DNA from 2 places in the Marinobacter psychrophilus genome. Region 2 is predicted to be linked to the other one. Evidence: riboswitches for the same ligand, from Rfam matches in the RefSeq annotation. Region 2 holds a riboswitch; the other holds the start of a gene.

Region 1 (9,556 bases), 1.9 Mb from region 2:
AAATGGGCGTAAGCGGGCAGCGCGGGTAAGAATATGAGCGAGGCTAAATATCATCAACAACAGTAGAATAAGCCAAAGCCCGGTAGCCGCTGCTGCAACCAGTTGATAGCTGCCGAGCTGCTGGTACAGCAGCACCGGAAGTGTGGGTGCACCAGGCGAGCCAAACAGTGCAATCACCCCAAAATCTCCCAGAGAAAGGCCAACTCCGTAGGCCAACGCCAACGCTAACGGGCGCTTGAGCCGCGGCCAGTGCAGCGAGCGCCAGCGATACCAACCTAGAATACCCAGCTGGTCAGCCAGCTGTCGGCTTGGCTGGTCCAGGCTTGCCAGCGGCCCACGAACAAGCTGAAGAATGAAGGGCAGTGCCATCATGGCGTTAATCAGTGCTACCAGAAGCATTCCCTGGCCGGCTGAACCGAGGCTAGGGCGAAACAGCAGAAACAGACCGGTTCCCAATACCAGCGGTGGCACTATCAACGGCAAGTAGCCGGCGCTGTGAGTGACCATTTTTGCCTTGGGGAATTGCCCGGCTGCAACAATGGCCAGAGTGGCGATGACCGCTAACAGGCCAGCGGGCAGGGCAATCGCCAGGCTTTTCACGGTGGCCCGGAACAGCGGTGTTTGTGGGTCAAGCATGGGCAGCGTGGCCAGCCCAGGATAGCCGCGGGTGACAATGGCCAGCAGTGGCAGCAGAAGGAAAATGGCGAAGGCCAGTACCAGTGCGCCATCGCAAAATCGTGCTAGTCCGCGATTATCGCGCCGCGGCGGCGGTTGGCTGAAGCGTCGTTCTGATAACACTCTGGTGGGCTCACCCAGGCGCATAACCAGCCACCACAGGCCCCCACAAATACTTAGCTGCACCAGCGCAAGCAAGGCAGCGCGGCCAAAATCGAATTCAAAGCGCAGGGCCTGGTAAATAGCCACTTCCAATGTGGTTGCATTTGGTCCGCCGCCCAGAGTCATTACGATGGCAAAACTGGTAAAACACAGGGTAAACACCAGCGCCAGCAACCCGGGCAACACCGGTTTCATGGCCGGCCAGTCTAGAACCCGCCACACTATAAAACCGCGCAGCCCCATCTGGCTAGCCAGGCGCTTTTGGCTCTGCGGTGTGGCCTCCAGCGCTTGAAGTAGGATGCGTGCAATCAGCGGGGCGTTAAAAAATACATGGGCCAGTACAATGCCGTTCAAACCGTACAGATTCCACTGCAGCGCCGGTATAAAGTCACTCACAACCACAGTCAACCAACCCTGGCGGCCGTAAACGTTGACCAGACCAGAAACCACCACAATGGAGGGCATTACCAGGCTGAGCTCCATCAGCCGGAGTAGAAGGCCGCGGCCGGGAAACTGCGGTTGCCGCGCCAGCGCCCGGGCAACGGGAATGGCAAGCAGCGTGCTGATAAGCACAGACAGCAGCGCCTGCCAGACGGTAAAAACAACCACGTTGCGCAGATAACGGCTGTGCCAGAGCTCTTCCGGGTTCAGCGCCGGTGCCTGCCACAGTAGGGCGCCCACGCCTGTGGCCGTCAGTGTGATAATAGTTAGAGCAATCAGCACCCCGGGTGCCAACTGCCAGCCGGGGTGGCTCAGCGGCGCGCGATGGGCGTTACAAAAGCTCAGCGGATTTTGCATTAGCCAGTCCGCTAGCGCGTCATGGCTTCCAGCCACTCATCGACCCATTCGCGCCGGTGCTGTGCTACTTCGGCCGGATTAAAAAACAGGGTGCGGGACGGTTGTATCAGGCGGTTAAAAACATCGGGCAGTTCGGCGCCCAAATCAATGGCCGGGTACATAACGTTCTTCAGCGGAATATGGCGCTGAAAGTCGGCGCTTAGCATGAAATCCAAAAATTCTCTTGCCAGCGTTTGATGTGGCGAACTGGCGACCACTGCCGCCACTTCCACTTGCAGGTAGTGACCTTCACTGAACTCTGCTGCCTGGTAGCGTTCGGTCTTGTCGACGGCCATGTGGTAGGCCGGTGAGGTGCTGTAAGACAGAATCATTGGCGCTTCACCGTTCATAAACAATGAAAAATAGCCGTCACTCCAGCTTTTTGTGGTGGTCAGGATTTTTTTCTGCAGCTGCTCCCACTTGGCCCCGGCATCGTCGCCGTAAACGTGGCGCATCCAAAGCAAAAGGCCTAGGCCGGGGGTGCTGGTGCGCGGGTCTTGAATGATGATCTTCAAATCGTCTGGTGCTGCAATCAGCTCAGCCAGGCTTTTTGGCGGGTTGGCCAACTGCTCGGTGTCGTAAACAAACGCGAAGTGGCCCCAGTCGTAGGGTACGAACACTGGGTCTTGCCAGAGGATGGGTAAATCGAGAGCGTCCAGATTTACATTGTGCGGCGCCAATAGCCCAGTGGAGCGAGCCAGTTCCATGGTGCCGGTGTCCAGGCCCAACACCAGGTCGGCTGAGCTGCTGGCGCCTTCTAACCTCAGTCGCTGCAAAATGTCCCCGCCGCTGTCGAGCACCACATAATTAAGTTGGCAGTCACAGCGCTGTTCAAACGCCGTTTTTACCGCCGGTCCTGGCCCCCATTCCGCTGCGAACGAGGGGTGAGTGTATACCGTTAAGTTGGGGTTTTCGGTAGCGCTGGATAAATTGGTAAAAATGAGGATAAATAATCCTAAAACAGTCCGAGTTTTAGCAGGGAGTAGGGCAGTGTGACTATTTTGAGCAATGCGTTGTAGCAGCGAATACGCCATGGTGGTTAAACCTCAAAACTCGGTTTTAGGGCACCACACGCGGTTTTCGGCCGGTTAAAGCTCAATTCCTTCGCCAGCATTATCTGGGGCAGGTTCCGCGGGTATGGTCTCAGCCTGTTGGAGGCACCCCGTTGAGAAAGGCGAGTATAGCAGGCTAAGCCTCATAAGGACGATACCGGAATCCAAAAACTATACCAACATGCAATAAAATATTCCTACTTTACAGCTACATCGGCGACATCCTCAAAATCAGTGGCACATTGACCAATAACAACGACGCCTAAATACTTCCAATGTGCAAACGCCTAAAACTGACACTGCGTACTATTGCGAATTTAATGGGATGCAGCTGTACCTGAGTGAGTGTTCAATATAAGGTTGAGCGATTACTCAAAATATTTACTGATGCCCTATGTTGGCCTCAAAATCTGGAATTAATCATGGCTCGTGCAACGATTCACAACCGCCAAGACTCTCTGGAGCGGGCTCTTCAGCTGTTCTGGCAAAAAGGCTTTCATGCAACCTCACTGAAGGACCTGGAGAAAGCGCTCGACATGCGGCCGGGTAGTATCTATGCCACCTTTGGCAGCAAGGATGGGCTATTTCAGGAGTCTCTGGAACGCTATGCTCGCTTGGGGCTGGCCGAGTTCGAACGCACCTTACACGCTTACCCATCACCATTAGCGGGGCTTGCCGCTTATTTGCGCGGGCTAGGTAGCCTTCGCGATCGGGAATTACCAAGTCGAGCCTGCATGCTGGTCAAAAGCCTGTTGGAGCTGGGCGAGCGAGAGAAAACAGCCTGGCGCAAGGCCGAAGATCTGTTAGCAAGTATGGAAAAACGCTTTATTGACCGTTTCGATGTGGCACAGGAGATCGGGGAACTGGATGCCCAGCTCGACCCCGTTCGCCTTGGACGGCGCTTGCAGGCAGAAGTAATGGGATTACGCGCTTTTGCCCATCGTGACGTCGACAGTGCGGCGGTTCACGCTCTCGCTGAGGATATGGCCTTGTCCCTGGAAGCACTGCGAATGAGCAGTTTTGTACACGAAAGTTAGTTTTTGAGTAATTTATGGTTGCTCGACATGATCCTGGCCATCTTTCAAAAATAGATAATGCGTTCAATACACTAGCGACAAGTCAGGACGGGCAATGAGAACCGCCTCCGACTTGCTAGGCATGTTAGTCAGCCTTATGCCACTCAAACTTCTGGAACGGCTTGTCTATTGGCGTCTCGGCAAGGTGATTTGTGTAGTTGCTCATCACCTTCTGTGCGGTGCCAAGAACGACCTCAAGAATCTGGCGCTTAGTGAAACCAGCCTCTAGAAATGCTGCCACGGCACTGTCATCCGCGTTGCCGCGGCCGCGCACAACGGCGAGGGTGAAGTCGCGAAGGGTTTCCAGCCGGTCTGTCGGTAACGGTGTTTCGTTTCGCAGAGCTTCAGTGATGGCGTCATCAACGTTCATGCTTTTGGCAATACCGGTGTGAGCGGGCACGCAGTAATGGCAAGCATGCTCGACGTTGATGGTTTGCCAAACCACGGTAGTTTCTTCGTCGTCGAAGCTGCTATCCAGAAAAAGCTGGTGAAGCCGCTGATAACCTTCAAGTAAGCCTGGTGCTTCTGCCATAACCGCGTGAAGGCCTGGAACCATACCGAAAGCTTTGATGGAGTTGTCGAGTAAATTTTGGCTTGCTTGTGGGGCGCTTTCTTTGTCGTGAAGAGTAAAGTTGGTCATGGAATGACTCCTTGCGGTAAAGGTAAACGTGAGATTACTCACATCGAGCAAAACGTTGCCGTCAAATTTGAGTGATCACTCAAATTGAAGCGTGAGTTTACCTAGTGGGTGTAACGGAATAACAGTAACTCAACTTGAGCAATCGTTCAAACTTAATTTGAGCGATTACTCAAGTTACATGAACGTAGCACCATCGCAGTATTTATAAAGCAAAAAATCTTCAACCAAATTCTTAGCCTTGTAAGCTTGTTATCACCTTAGCTTTCGAAGCCCTTTCTCGTTCGGCGTAAAGAGATAGCTCATCGGTTACCTGAGCACCAAGAGCCTCTTCAAATGATTTACGATTCGCGCTACCTGCATAGGCCTCACTTTGCGCGCTCCCAAGGTTTGACTGGAAAATACCCGCCGCGCTCACTGGCAAAAAGTCTTCATAGGTAATCGGCTGCACTTCAATCAGCCCTTGTGCAATCAAGGCCTCCATATCTTCTTCGGTACAGTCCTTGGCGGTTTGCCCAGTGGTAGTCAGAAAATAGTGGAAATAGGCCAACCCCTCACGACGCATCGCCTGATCGCTGTCGGGAAACGCGGCAAATACGCCATTCATAACCGCTTGGTGCGCATCGTTATCGAGTCCTGCCGCTTGCTTGCGGCCGTCATTGAGGAGCTGGTCATACAGTGCGCGCCCTTTTGGCGTGAGAGCCACCCCTCGCTGTTCAACTTCACCGAAGCGGGCGGTGTGGGTACCCTGCGCTTCACCGGCAAAGCGGATCGACTCCTCCAACGCTTTAAAGCTGGTTTGGCGAAGCAAAATAGGCCGTTCACGACGTGGAGGCCCTTCGATGACTGCTTTTGGATTCATACCCACATCAGGCATGCGGCGCTGAACTTCATCGATATCTAATGTGCGCGGTGTGAGGTGATTGATGTGCGGCCCACGGAAGCAGACGACGTCAGCAATCAAGCGGTGTTCGTCGCATAGCGCGTGATAGGTATCTAAATCGACAGTGGCATTTTGATGCCAGCGGAATGTTTCAAGGGCTTCTTTTACAAATTGATCCGTTTCCTTGTCGGATAGCCCACCCTGAGACTCATAGCACTCGATCAGTTCCCGTACTTTGGATGTAAAAATGTCGCGCGTTGCTAAAATGGCCTCTGTACGCTTGCGAAGTACTTCATTTGCAATTAACTCCATGCGCAGTAGAGAGGTAAAAATACGGAACGGATTTTTGGATAGCGCATCATCGTTGATGGGTCTGAAAGCGGTTGAATGAACCGGTACACCCGCTTCAGAAAGATCGTAATAACCGACAGGATACATCCCCATAACGGCAAACAAGCGTCGCAACATAGACAGCTCAGCCGCTGTGCCCACACGAATTGCTCCGTGGCGTTCGACGCTAAGGCGTGCAAGTTCATTCTGCGCTTCCAAACGACGGTAAAGCTCAGGTTGTTGGTTAAGTGTTTCTTGATTTACGCATTCCACGAGTTCAAGTAGGGTGCCGTACTGAGGTACCTCTGCTTGATACATCGCCGACATAGCCTTTGAAAAACGGTTGCGAACGTCATCGGTTGAAACAAGCGTCTTTTGAATCATTTCGTGGCTCTTTATTGCCTATTGTTGAGATAGAGATATTACACCTGCGCTCGTTGAGCTAACAGCCTGCCTGTTTTGTCAACTCGCGCTCAAGTGGGCCGATTTTACCTTCGCAAAGAGGACTCTCCGAAGAAAACGTTATCCAGGGCAAAAACAAGAAGGGTTGTTAGGAGACAAAAATGGTGGCAAACGACTATCGATTGATTAGGCAAAAAAGATGCAGCGCTTCATTGCAGATACACGATAAGAATTTTGCAAAAAGAGGTTAAAATGATTTGAGTAAGTCGAGGAGATGCTCCGAAACCAAGCGCACAGATACTTTTCTGACATTTTAGCCGACTTTTAAACACTTGCACAACATATTGTTAACGAAAATGGAGGCGCGGGTCGGAATCGAACCGGCGTTAACGGAGTTGCAGTCCGCTGCATGACCACTCTGCCACCGCGCCTAAGAAAACTTTTTGACACTTTGCTCTCTAGTGGGGTGAGAGACTTTTGAAGTATTTTCTCTGATCCATCCAGAAAAAATTGGAGCGGGAAACGAGATTCGAACTCGCGACCTCAACCTTGGCAAGGTTGCGCTCTACCAACTGAGCTATTCCCGCAGATGCTGTTGTAATTTGTTGCCCAACAACGGATGCGAATTATACGGATCTTTCCTCGATCGTCAACAGCCTGGTGAAAAAATATTGGTAAGTAGTGAAGGAGAGAAGAACTTGCTGTTTAGCCATAAAAATACTAGTGCGCCTACCCGAGTTATCTTGGCAACTGGTTCGCCATCATACTAACGGCGATAACGGGATGACCAAGTTTCAGTAAATTGACGTATCCCGCTTCGCTGGTGCCGCCACCATAAGGAACAAGGTACAGCGAGTTTGTGCTAGCGAATGCCAGTAATCCGGGTACTCCAGAAGATGACCGTGGAAACGCCACTGCATCGTGGAAGCAATCAACCATTCCAACGCCGCATCTGGTGGGTTCCTTGTTGTCGAGTTTCAGGGTTGCTCGGACTGTTGCATACGCTGGTTTAACTCGCGCCAGCGAGACAGTTTGTCTGCCTCGCCAATACGCTTGTTTTTGCCAGCTTTGCTGGACCATAGACCACTACCGTTAAAGCTATAAACTGGCTTAAGATCAGTACGTTGTGATGCATATTTTATGTCGTTTATAAGGTTGTCAAGAATCAGTGGGTCGGCATCCGGGCGTGAATACCAGGCCAGAACCATGTGCGCCTGATTCAGCTCCAGAGCTTTGACATACACAATGCGTAGCTGCTCGTCGGGCACACCCATGGAGCGCAGGGTCTGGTATTTAGCAATGGAAAAATCCTCGCAATCACCGGCGTTGGTGGTCAGCAGTTCTACTGGAGTGGCCCAATAATCTTCTTCACCCCAGTGTTCAATGTCGCTGACAAAGCGCGACTGATTGAAAAACGAATTCACCAAGCGTAACTGTCGGTCTATCGGGGCTCTGCTGGCTAGCAGTTGTAGGCGCTGATAATTCTGCAGGCGCTGGTAGGCTTCGTCACCAAACTCGGCGCGCACATAGCTCATCAATGTATCGGTGAGCTCAAACGCGTTCCCAACCGAGCCTAGAGTGGCCGTCAGTAAAATTGCGCACAACCAAGAGCGGCCATTAAGCAGCAGGCGCAGCGCCGATGTCGTGGCTGCGGGTAACGAAGCGCGGTCTTGGGACGCTAGAATCAATCTTATCAACCTCCATTGCGCAAACTGTGGCGTAGCTGCTCAAGCCTTTCGCGTATTTCGTCTCGTCGTTGTTTGTCTGTAGGAGCATTGGCAGCGCTGGGAGGTTCTGATAAGTCAGGTTGTGAAAGTGCCGGCTGCGGACCTGCCGGTGGCGTGTAAGCAGGCTCTGGGCTTTGCGCTTCATTGGCAACAACGCTGAAACCACTGCGGCTGTCGATTTCTGGAAAATATAAATTTTCCAGCTTGCCAGAGCGCTCGATAATGATTCGTTCAGGGTAAACCGAGCGCAGTGTCGCGTTGCCGGGTAGGGTGTCGCCCACCAGGAAGGCGTCGGTGTTGTTGCGATCGTCTTCAATTAGCGCGCTGCCAGCAAAGTCGCCGGCGGCGGCTAAAACGCCCCGTAACGTAAGCTGTAAATTTGTTTCAGGCAGATTCTCTGTGTTTTGCTGAACGCCCGGGTTGTTGGCTTGTGTACTGCCAAACAGCTGAAGGCTAAACAGCGCAATCTGTGGAACTGGCCTTTGCGCCGGAGCAGAACCCATGCTGACAGCTGCGATAACGCCGCCCTCGGCAGACTCCTGCTGCCACACGCCCCAAGCTTGCCAGACGGTGGAAGCCAGCATTATGGCTGCCAGCGCAAGGGCGGCAGCCGTTATAAGATGTTTCGAATCCAGGCGCATGTGTTGTTCCGGCTAAGACAGGTTTGGCAGATAACACTAACAGGTTACCAGAGAGCCACCGTTTAATGGCAGTATAGAACATTGGGTTATTCAGCCGGCCTGCCCGCTGTGGTAGCCTTTAGACTTGTTTTGTCAGCACGCCGACCAGCAGCGAGAAACGTCGTGAATTCAGAAACCCAACAACTGCCGCACAATAATAAAACGACCAGCAGGCTTCCGTTTTCGTTTGCCAAACGCAACGGCGTTATTGTGACCCGTGCAGGTAACGGTGAAACGGTTATTCTGGTTCGCCCTGGCTCTTCCCATATTGCGTTGGCCGAGGCCAACCGCCTATGCGGAGGGCGTGCCCGCTTTGCCACCGTTGAGGCGGATAAGTTCGATCAGGCCTTGAACGATGCTTACCAGAATGACTCTACTGCTGCCATGCAAATGGTAGAGGGTATTGGTGACGATATGGACCTGGCGTTGTTGGCGGATTCGGTGCCAGAAACCGAAGACCTGTTGGAGCAAGAAGACGACGCCCCCATTATACGCCTGATTAACGCGATACTGACCGAAGCGTTGAAAACCGGCGCTTCGGACATTCATATTGAAACTTATGAAACACGATTGATTATACGTTTCCGGGTAGACGGCGTTCTGCGCGAGATTGTACAGCCCAAGCGGGCGCTGGCGCCTTTGTTGGTGTCACGAATCAAGGTTATGGCCAAACTCGATATTGCCGAAAAGCGCATTCCTCAGGATGGCCGCATTGCTCTGCGGGTTGCTGGTAGGGAGGTGGATATTCGCGTGTCGACCATGCCTTCGTCGGTCGGTGAAAGGGTGGTGCTCCGATTGCTCGATAAGCAAGCTGGCGCTATACGCCTGGAATCTCTGGGCATGGGCGGTTACGACCTGGAAAAAGTGCGCAAGTTAATCTATCGACCCTACGGAATTTTGCTGGTAACAGGCCCAACCGGCTCCGGTAAATCCACCACTTTGTACGCGGCGTTGCAGGAAATAAATGACCGCAGCCGCAATATTCTGACGGTGGAAGATCCCATTGAGTACAACCTGCCGGGTATTGGCCAGACCCAGGTTAATACCAAAGCGGATATGACCTTCGCCCGCGGCCTGCGTGCAATTCTGCGGCAA
Region 2 (9,556 bases):
TACCCCTCCAGTTCTTTGACCCGCTGCGCCAGCACAGAGAAATCAAAGAGCTTGCCCTTTGGCAGTAGCAGCAACAATAACGACACCGCAATCGGTACAAAGGTTGCCAGCAGGAAAGATTCCAGCAAATAGGTGAGCGGCGCCCCCGGTGCGGGAAACAGCATCAACCCGGTAGCCAGGCCGGCAAACGTGCTAATCGCGGCGTTGTAGCTTTGGTAACGGGCGTTGTAGAAGCCGAAAAATACCGGGAAAGCGGCGGCGCAGCACAACAGATCGGCAAGCAGAAACAGGTAAAGCACGCTGTAGCCTTGGGCCGCCACGAACAAAACCGGTATCGACAACAACACAATCAGCCAACGCGATAGCGACAGCAGACTATGGTTGCCCAACTTGGGCAGCAGTCGGCGCAGGTCTATGACCATGATGCTCGTCAGCCCGCTGATGGTGGAGTCTGCGCTGCTCATAATCAGCGCCAGCCCGAAGGGTAGCAGGCCAATGGCAAACCACACGGGCACATCGGCCAACAGCACGCTGAACAGCGCCACCGAGCCGTCCCCCGGCAAGCCCAAACCGACAAACGCCAGCCCGAATAAGCCCATGATGAAAATGATAGGGAAGCTCAGCAGACCGCTGATGATAAAACCGTTGCGGATAACCTTGTTATCGCGGGCGGCGAAAATGCGCTGCCAGGTGCCTTGGTAAAATAATCCGGTCAGCACCACCGCCAGGAAAAAAGTCAGGCCGGACTTTAGGCCGTTGATGTCCAGCGGGTCCAGCAGATGCGGTGCTTTTTCCTGCAAGCCTTGCAGCGCCGGAGCCAAACCTCCGGTGGCCTGCCAGCCAAAACCAATTAATAGCGCCAGGAATGGCAAAATCACCAGCATTTGTACCCGGTCGGTAAAAATAGTGACCCGTAGGCCGCCGTACAGGGTGTACAGCAGGGTGGCGCCCATGACGATGCTGGCGGTTAGCCACAGAGGAACCGGCGCCAACAAAGACACCATTTTGGCAATGGCCGTCAGGCCCGCTGTCAGGCTGATAAAGAGATAGAAAACCATGATCACCAGCACGAATCCGTACATAACACGGCCATAGCGGCCGAGCACAAATTCGGTCAGCGTGTGGCCTTCGGGCATCAGTGTGCGAATGCGTTTACCCAAGGGAATCATGATCAGCCGCGGCGCCAGGGCACCCAGCGCATAACCGGTAACGGCACCAATACCACCCCAGGTGGCGGCTTGCGCCGGGCCAAACAGAATCCAGGTGCCCATGGTGGTCGCGAGCAGTGTCAGTAGGGTAGCGGAGCTGCTCTGACTGTTGCGGGCCACCAGAAAATCGTCCAGTTTGTCTTGCTTGTGGCGTGCGTAAATCAGGCCGGGTATGGCAAAAAGTGCAGCAAATAAAACAAGCCACACAAGGGCGGTAGAGGTGCTTAGCATTGGTAAATCTTCCTTGCCGTGGCAGACGGGAGTGTCATCGCCATAGGTGGCGAATGACCGGGACAACCGGGACAAACCGCAGGCAAAGAAAGGAGCGCACAGGCAAGCGTAAAGCAGGCTTTATCCTTCCCTTCGCCGGCATTACCCGGATCAGGTTCGAAGGGTTACCGCACACAGTGCGGAGTCTCAGCCATCGCAATGGCGCCCCCAGGAATGTCAGTAGAGTAGGAAGTCTGCTCGTACTTGTCAATTGCAGCTAGTTTGTGGCGGCTTGGGCTGCATATTCGCGCATTCGTTATGCTATGGTTTGGGCTCGACACGGGGTGTCCTGCTTTGCAGGGCTGAGAGCACACCCGTTGAACCTGATCCAGTTCACACTGGCGAAGGGATGTCAGAAGGTGCGCCGGTACCAAATCTGTCCATTCATACCTTCGCCTCAGCCATGAGGTGTCTATGCATAAATCCATCCGTCTTGATCAACAACTGGTTTTGATAACCGGTGCTGCCCGCGGTTTGGGAGAACATCTGGTGCGCGCGTTTTTGCGCGAAGGCGCCAGTGTGGTCATCAACTATCGCAACAGCGCCGAAGCGGCGCACAAACTTGCCGCTGAAGAACCGGTGCGTGCGCTTGCGGTGCAGGCTGATGTGACCGACCGCGCAGCTGTGCAGGCGATGTTTGCCCAGGCGCGGCAGCATTTCGGGTTTCCGGTGACCACGGTCATCAATAATGCTTTACCGGATTTCTCATTCAACGGCGATGCTCGCCCGAACGCGGAGCAGCTGACCTGGGAAAATCTGAACCAGCAGTTTGCCGGCGTGGTGGGCGGTGCACTGAACACCACTCAGGCGGCACTGGCTGGCATGCGTGAAGTGGGTTTTGGTCGCATTGTGAATGTGGGAACCAACCTGTTCCAGAACCCGGTGGTGCCGTACCACGATTACACTGCGGGTAAAGCCGCTTTGCTGTCGCTCACCCGTACCTTGTCTCAGGATTTGGGCCCAGACAACATCACCGTCAATATGGTGTCGGGTGGCCTGCTGCGCACCACGGACGCATCGGCTGCCACGCCCGAGGCGGTGTTTGATTTCATCGCAGCCAGCACACCGTTGCGGCGGGTGACCACGCCAGCAGAGTTTGCCGATGCCACTTTATTTTTTGCGTCACCCTGGTCGCGCTCGGTCACCGGGCAGAACCTGGTGGTAGACGGTGGGTTGGTGAAAAACTGATGACGGCTCCAGATGTACATCAACGGATGATGCACATAAATCTGTTTTTGATGGGCTGCGGCCATCATCGGGCAGCCTGGCGCCACCCGCAGTCGGCGGTGGAGCAGTTGGGAGACATTCGCTATTACGAGCGCTTGGCGCAAACCGCCGAACGAGGGAAGCTAGACGCCGTATTTTTCGCCGACAGCAATTCGGCGGGCAATGTGTCAGATGGCAGCTGGTTTTACCTGGAACCGCTAACGGCCATGGCAGCCATGAGCCGGGCCACAGAAAAGATCGGGTTTATCAGCACCGTATCCAGCACGTTTTACACACCGTTTCATGCCGCGCGTCTCGTCGCGTCGCTGGATCATATCTCTGGCGGCCGCATTGGTTGGAACGTGGTTACGTCGATGTTTGATGTAGAAGCCCGCAACCATGGTTATGAATCTATGCCCGGCCACGCCGAGCGTTACCGCCGCGCCGACGAGTTTGTGCAGGCGGTATTGGGATTGTGGGACTCCTGGGCCGATGACGCTTTGCGGTTTGACCGCCAGGGCCATTACGCCGACCCTGCCAAGGTGCGTCCGATAAACCACCAGGGTGAGTTTTTTCGGGTAGACGGACCGCTGAACGTACCGCGCCCGGTGCAGGGGCATCCAGTGCTGTTTCAGGCCGGTGCGTCAGAGCCCGGGCGGGAGCTGGCGGCCAGATGCGCCGAGGCGATTTATGCAGTTGCTTATGATTTGCCAGCGGCGCAAAGCTATTACCGCGATATCAAACAGCGGGTAAAAGCCGGTGGTCGCGAGGTTTATGTGCCGATTCTGCCGGGTTTGGTGACCTACGTGGCACCCACCGAGGCGGAAGCAAAGGCCAAGCAGCGTGAGCTTGATGAGTTGTTACCTGTCGATGCGTCTTTGCGTCAGCTGGCCATGTTTATCGGCCAGGACTGTTCGAGCTGGGATTTGGACGCACCCGTGCCAACACTTCCGCCATTGGAGGAGTTTAGCGGGCCACAGGGTCGTTACAGCACCATTTTACGCATTATCGAAACGGAACAGCCGACTTTGCGCCAGCTGTTGGGCCGGCTGGCGGCGGGGGGTGGCCACTGCACTATGGTTGGCACGCCACGGCAGATTGCGGACAAGATGGAGCACTGGTTCCGCAACGAGGGCGCCGACGGGTTTAACTTGATGCCGCCGTCGCTGCCCGGTGGCATCGAAGACTTTATCGAGCAGGTGGTGCCGGTGCTGCAAGGTCGCGGGCTGTTTCGTACTGAATATCAGGGCCGCACTTTGCGCGAACATTTAGGGTTGGCCAGGCCTGATCATCGCTGAAACGCTATTTTACTGCCCAATATCAAATCACGGTACAAACACTTGCAACAGTCTCCGCTTGTGCAAGTCGGTACCCACACAAACAGGAACACAACATGACAGAACAAACCTTGGACAAACCATTGGTGATCGCAGGGCGGCAATTCACATCGCGCCTTATGGTGGGTACTGGCCGCTACAAAGACTACGATGAAACCGCGCGGGCACTTTACGAAAGCGGTGCCGAGGTCGTAACGTTTGCCGTGCGCCGCACCAGCATTGGTCAGAACCCCGACGAACCCAACCTGCTGGATTTTCTGCCACCAAACCGCTACACGCTGCTGCCTAATACCGCCGGCTGTTACGATGCCCGTTCTGCGGTGCGTACCTGTAAGCTGGCCCGCGAGCTGCTGGATGGCCACAATTTGGTCAAGCTGGAAGTGCTGGGCGATGACGCCACCCTTTATCCGAATGTGGTGGAAACTCTAAAAGCGGCCGAAGTGCTAATTCGTGATGGCTTTGACGTGATGGTGTACACCAGCGACGACCCCATTGTTGCGCTGGAGCTGGAGAAGATCGGCTGCTGCGCGATCATGCCCCTGGGCTCGTTGATTGGCTCTGGCCTTGGTATTCAAAACCCCCACAACATTCGTCTGATTGTCGAGCGCGCGAGCGTGCCTGTGTTGGTGGATGCCGGTATTGGTGCCGCTCATGAGGCTGCTATGGCGATGGAGCTGGGCTGCGATGCAGTATTGCTGAACTCGGCTATTGCCCTTTCGCCAGACCCTATTGCTATGGCCCGTGCCATGAGACTGGCGGTGCAAGCCGGGCGTGAAGCATTTCTTGCCGGACGCATGCCCCGCCGCCAACTGGCAGAGCCGTCATCACCGCTGGCCGGGCGCATCGCCCGCGCCTGACACTTCGATTTTCAGATGCAGCGTTGACTGTTGCCAGGCTTTGTTTTGTTCGCAGAGTCTGGTTTTTTTAATGTCTGCTGGGTTAATTCTGATTTTCCATATTGACGGCTTTGCCTCCGCGACCCGGCGCACGAGCGCCGCCTTCGGCCTCCATTTGTACGCTTATGCGCGGTGCAGCCACGTCCAGATACAGGTCTTCCATACGTCGCTTTAGCAATAGATTGAACGCTCGTGACACATCCCACTGGTACTCTGGTTTGGTGCGCATACGCATGCGCAAAACCGGACAACCGTCTTCAAACGCGTGAATACCCTGCATTTCAAGGGGCGACCAGATCAGCCAGCGCATGGCGGGATCCGCACGCAGTTCTTCTGCGGTGTCAGTCATCAGCTTGATGGCGTCATCAATAGGCAGGTCTGGCGGTACCCGGATCTTGATCAGCGCAATGCCAAACTGCCGTGACATATTGTGAATCGAGCTGATTTTGCTGAAGGTAATGTGATGTACCACCGCTTCTAGGTCCCGCAGCCTCACGGTGCGTAGATTGAAGCCTTCTACCGTGCCCATAAAACCGTTGATCTCTACGAAGTCGCCCACCGACATTGAATCTTCCACCACAATAAACAGCCCGGTGATTAAATCCTGTACCAGCGTCTGGGCACCAAAACCGACCGCCAGACCGATAATACCGGCACCGGCCAGCAGCGGCGTAACGTCTACCCCAACAATGGAAAGGCTGACAAGAAAGGCCACCACAACAATGATGATCAAAATGGTGGTGCGGAGAATGGGAACGATGGTTTGAGCGCGCGCTGCCCTAAGGCGTTTTTTGCGGTCGCCACGGCGTACAGCACGCTCCAGAAGCTCATCGGCAAAGGTCCAGGTCAAGCTGGCGACCAGCCCGGTAACCGTCAGCGCAAACAGGCTGTCTGCCAGGCCAGCACTGAGGGATGGCTTGTCGGCCAGCCCTAGCAGGGACAGATCCCATACTTGCAGTGCTATTTCAAAAAATGCCAGCCATAACGCAATTTGTAATAGGCGATAGCCGAATTTCACCAGGCGCCGGCTGAAGGTGCTCAGGGACTTGTGGCGGGCGCTGCTTTTCTGAATGCCGACAACGCCCTGCGCTGCCAAGGTGACAATCAATACCAGTGAAACAATAAGCGCCTTGCCCAGGGCCGCATCGCCTGAACCGCCTTTGGCAAAAACAGCCACCATAGAGGCGCCAATCGCCAGCAATAACGGAATGTGCCAGAGCCGTGCCAGTAGGCCGACGAGTTCCCGCCATACGCCTTGATTCTTGCGCTGGTTATAAGGCTGGTTGCGTATCAGATGGGTGATCGGGCGGCGGTTGCGGATAATCACGAAGATTGCCAGCAGGGCACCAAACATGCTGAACACCAGTGCCAGAGTAGAGGCCAGGTCGGCGCCGAGCTGCGACACCAGCTCTGCCGATCCGAGAGCGTCTTCCAAAGCGAACATGGCACCGATAATGAACAGCGGAAACAGCGTACGCTTATGTAAAATAGCAACAGCGGCGGTTCGGTGGCCGCTGGAAAAAACCGAAATCATGACATCGAACAGTGATGTCAAAAGGCGACCGCACAGGCTGATATAAGCCAGCACCAGAACGGTGCTTTGCGCGGTGTCTGAAATAGCCAGCATGCGCAGACCCAGCAGCAGGAACAGGCCAACCAGTGTCAGAATCCAGGGGATTATCCGGCGTGAAAAATGCGCCATCAGCATCCACGGCTTAGCGCGCCGGGGCATTTCCAGCGGCCAGTCGCGGCGAATAAACAGCACTCGGGCCAGGCGCGACAGGCTGTACAAAAGCGCCGCCCCCAGTGCCAGCCCGATGGCGGTTTCTGCTACCACCTTGAATGAGGCAGCGGCTATCAGTCCCTTGCTGGCGCTCAGCGCGTTATCAAAATTGACTTTCCAGCGCCCCAGTGACTCACCAGCAGCACCGCCAGAGCGTGTAAGATCATCAAAAAATTCCGCCAGCGCCCCCAGCAGGCCCTGCTGAGTGGGCGAGTTTCGCTGATCTTCAATGGCTTGCGCCTGCAGGCCCTGTTGCAGAGTTCGCAGCTGTTTGATCAGGTCTTCGCGGCTGCTGTCGTCTTGCAGGGCCTGAATGGTAATTTCAAGTGACTGGCTCAATTCTTCTGCAGAAGCCGTTTTTTTCTGTTCTTCCTGGCTCGATCCGGGCAGCCCCGGAATTGCTGGCAGCGACAACCCCTGGGCCTGGGTTGCGGTGGCCGCAAGGCACAGCAGCGCAACACCTATAATAAGCGCAAAAAATGGTGCCGTGAACAAACGGGAATCCATGGGTTGGCCTTTTATGTGCGGTAGTATCATCAGCGTACCGCGCGTTGTAGATCTTCCAGGAAATCCTGTATTCGTTCGGCATTCGTGCCCAAATCGCTTTTACCCAGGCGTGAGGCGGAGCGCATGTCTACACGCACGCCGTCGCTGGTGTCGGTCAGGCGAATCACCACATCGTCTTTAAAACCGAACCAGCGGGTAGAGGCTGTCGCTTCAAGAGTGATGGCTGTTGCTTCAAGGGTTGTTGGGCTGGCCTCGGCCAGTTGCCAGTCGCGGGCAGCAATCAGATCCCGTGCCGCTGTTTGCACTCGCGCCATGGGTACCGCCAGTGTGACGGGCTGCAACATGGGGTAAGAAGCCCGTTGTTGGCGCGCGGTCTCAACGCCGGGATAATCCACAGCGTTGGGCGCAGTTTCACGGGCGTTGGCCAAGGCCACGAACGCCGGAGGATTGTCCATGTCGGTGGTAATGTCGTGAATAGGCGGTACTGTTTGTGCCCGCTGCTGCATTTGTACTGGCATCGCAATCATCGTAACTGCCACCACGGCGACTACTGCTCCGGTCAAAGCCGCACCCCAGCGCTTGCACAGGCCGGCAACCAAGAGGCTCACTATGCCCAGTATGGCGGCCACCGCCGCCAGCTGCGCGCCCATTCGCAGCCAGCTAAAGGCATCGCCCAGGGCAATCCATTCCATGCGAAATGCTGTCCCGGACGTTGTCATTAGAGCACCGGCGGCAATTAGTGCGGTGACTGCCAGCCAGGCGCACAGTACAGGCCACTTGCCACCGCGACGATGGGGTTGTGAAAGCGATGACATAGCAATTACTCCTGGTTGTGTTGAGCTACGTTTAATAAGAGCAGCATTGGGTTGATTCTGCTTACAAGCATAGTGTGCAATGAGGTGAAGTCTCAAGGCGACATAGACGTAACCGCTGGCACGCAGCAGTTTTTTTTGCGTCGCGCCGAGCGACCCTCCTATAATCGCGGGTCTGCCGCCTGCTACGCTTCTCTCCGGCGGCCAGTTTCTCGTCAAACAATAAGGAAAAGAACATGCTGAAACGTTGCACGTTAATTGCCGCCGCCGCAGGCGCGCTTTTGTTTGGGTCTATTGCCCACGCTCAATACAAAGACGAGTACACCGTATCTACCGTGTTGCCATCGGCCTTTCCCTGGGGTCAGGCGGCCGACAAATGGGTAGAGCTGGTGAACGAGCGCTCGGAAGGGCGTATCAACATGAAAATTTACAGCAACTCCCAGCTGGTGTCTGGTGACCAGACTAAAGAATTTTCTGCCATGCGCTCCGGACTGATTGATATGGCGGTGGGCTCTACCATCAACTGGTCACCCCAGGTGCCGGAACTGAATCTGTTCTCGCTGCCGTTTCTGATGCCGGATTACTCCGCCATTGATGCGATTACCCAGGGCGAGGTCGGCGAGGCCGTTTTTGCCGCCATCCAGAAACGTGGTGTAACGCCTTTGGCCTGGGGCGAAAACGGTTTTCGTGAACTGTCTAACTCCAAGCGCGCGATCAGCGAGCCGGCAGACGTTGAGGGCTTGAAAATCCGCGTGGTAGGTTCGCCATTGTTTCAGGATACCTTTAATGCTCTGGGCGCCAACCCCACTCAGATGAGCTGGGCCGATGCCAAGCCGGCGCTGACCACTGGTGCTGTGGACGGCCAGGAAAACCCCCTGTCGGTGTTTGATGTGGCGCGTATTGATCAGGTAGGGCAGGAGCACCTGACCCTGTGGCACTACATGGCAGACCCGCTGGTATTTGCTGTTAACAATCGGATTTGGGCGACATTCAGCGCCGACGATCAGGCCTTGTTAAAGCAGGCTGCAATAGACGCCGGCCAATGGGAAATTGAAAAGTCTCGCAGTGAGCTGGACGCCACTTTGGCCGCCATCAAAGAGCGCGGCGTGACCGTCACCGAACTGACGCCGACCCAGCGCGATGCGTTCATCAACGCTACCCAGTCGGTCTACCAGGAATGGTCACCGCGGATTGGTGAAGATCTGATAAAGAAGGCCCAGCAAGCCGTCGCTGACCGTCAGCAATAAGCGTTCTGGCCCGAGTTTTGCGCCGAGAACATTACTCTGGCGTAAAGCCGGGCTGACCAACCCGGAGCTTTCATGTCTACCCGCCCCCCTAAGTGCTGGCCCGAAGCCTGGCTCGCGTCTGTTGCCTTGATTGCGATCTGTTTGATCAGCCTTGGCAACGTGATTGTACGCTATACCACCAATGCGTCTTTTGCCTTTACTGAAGAGTTCTCGGTGTTTTTTCTCGTTCTGGTGACTTTTGCGGGCGCTGCGGTAGCGGCGCGCAACAACCAGCACATTCGTATTGAGCT

Evidence for each region. Region 2 has a riboswitch for thiamine pyrophosphate ahead of ABA45_RS17520 (3-oxoacyl-ACP reductase). Riboswitches for the same ligand answer to the same signal wherever they lie in the genome.
Region 1: another riboswitch for thiamine pyrophosphate. It lies ahead of thiB (thiamine ABC transporter substrate binding subunit); the one in region 2 lies ahead of ABA45_RS17520 (3-oxoacyl-ACP reductase).

What each region holds. Positions count from the first base shown of each region.
Region 1 covers NZ_CP011494.1:1,926,434-1,935,989, forward strand. Annotated here, with positions in the region: gene thiP (thiamine/thiamine pyrophosphate ABC transporter permease) at 1-1,635, opposite strand, end outside; gene thiB (thiamine ABC transporter substrate binding subunit) at 1,647-2,708, opposite strand; TPP riboswitch at 2,757-2,849, opposite strand; gene ABA45_RS08655 (TetR/AcrR family transcriptional regulator) at 3,149-3,763, shown strand; gene ABA45_RS08660 (carboxymuconolactone decarboxylase family protein) at 3,888-4,442, opposite strand; gene hglS (2-oxoadipate dioxygenase/decarboxylase HglS) at 4,675-6,036, opposite strand; tRNA gene ABA45_RS08670 (tRNA-Cys) at 6,412-6,485, opposite strand; tRNA gene ABA45_RS08675 (tRNA-Gly) at 6,566-6,641, opposite strand; gene ABA45_RS08680 (transglutaminase-like cysteine peptidase) at 7,032-7,742, opposite strand; gene ABA45_RS08685 (type II secretion system protein N) at 7,748-8,422, opposite strand; gene gspE (type II secretion system ATPase GspE) at 8,585-9,556, shown strand, end outside.
Region 2 covers NZ_CP011494.1:3,855,108-3,864,663, reverse strand. Annotated here, with positions in the region: gene ABA45_RS17525 (sodium:solute symporter family protein) at 1-1,439, opposite strand, end outside; TPP riboswitch at 1,550-1,658, opposite strand; TPP riboswitch at 1,749-1,845, shown strand; gene ABA45_RS17520 (3-oxoacyl-ACP reductase) at 1,893-2,666, shown strand; gene ABA45_RS17515 (LLM class flavin-dependent oxidoreductase) at 2,666-3,982, shown strand; gene ABA45_RS17510 (thiazole synthase) at 4,078-4,878, shown strand; gene ABA45_RS17505 (mechanosensitive ion channel family protein) at 4,961-7,237, opposite strand; gene ABA45_RS17500 (DUF1499 domain-containing protein) at 7,237-8,022, opposite strand; gene ABA45_RS17495 (DctP family TRAP transporter solute-binding subunit) at 8,256-9,266, shown strand; gene ABA45_RS17490 (TRAP transporter small permease) at 9,339-9,556, shown strand, end outside.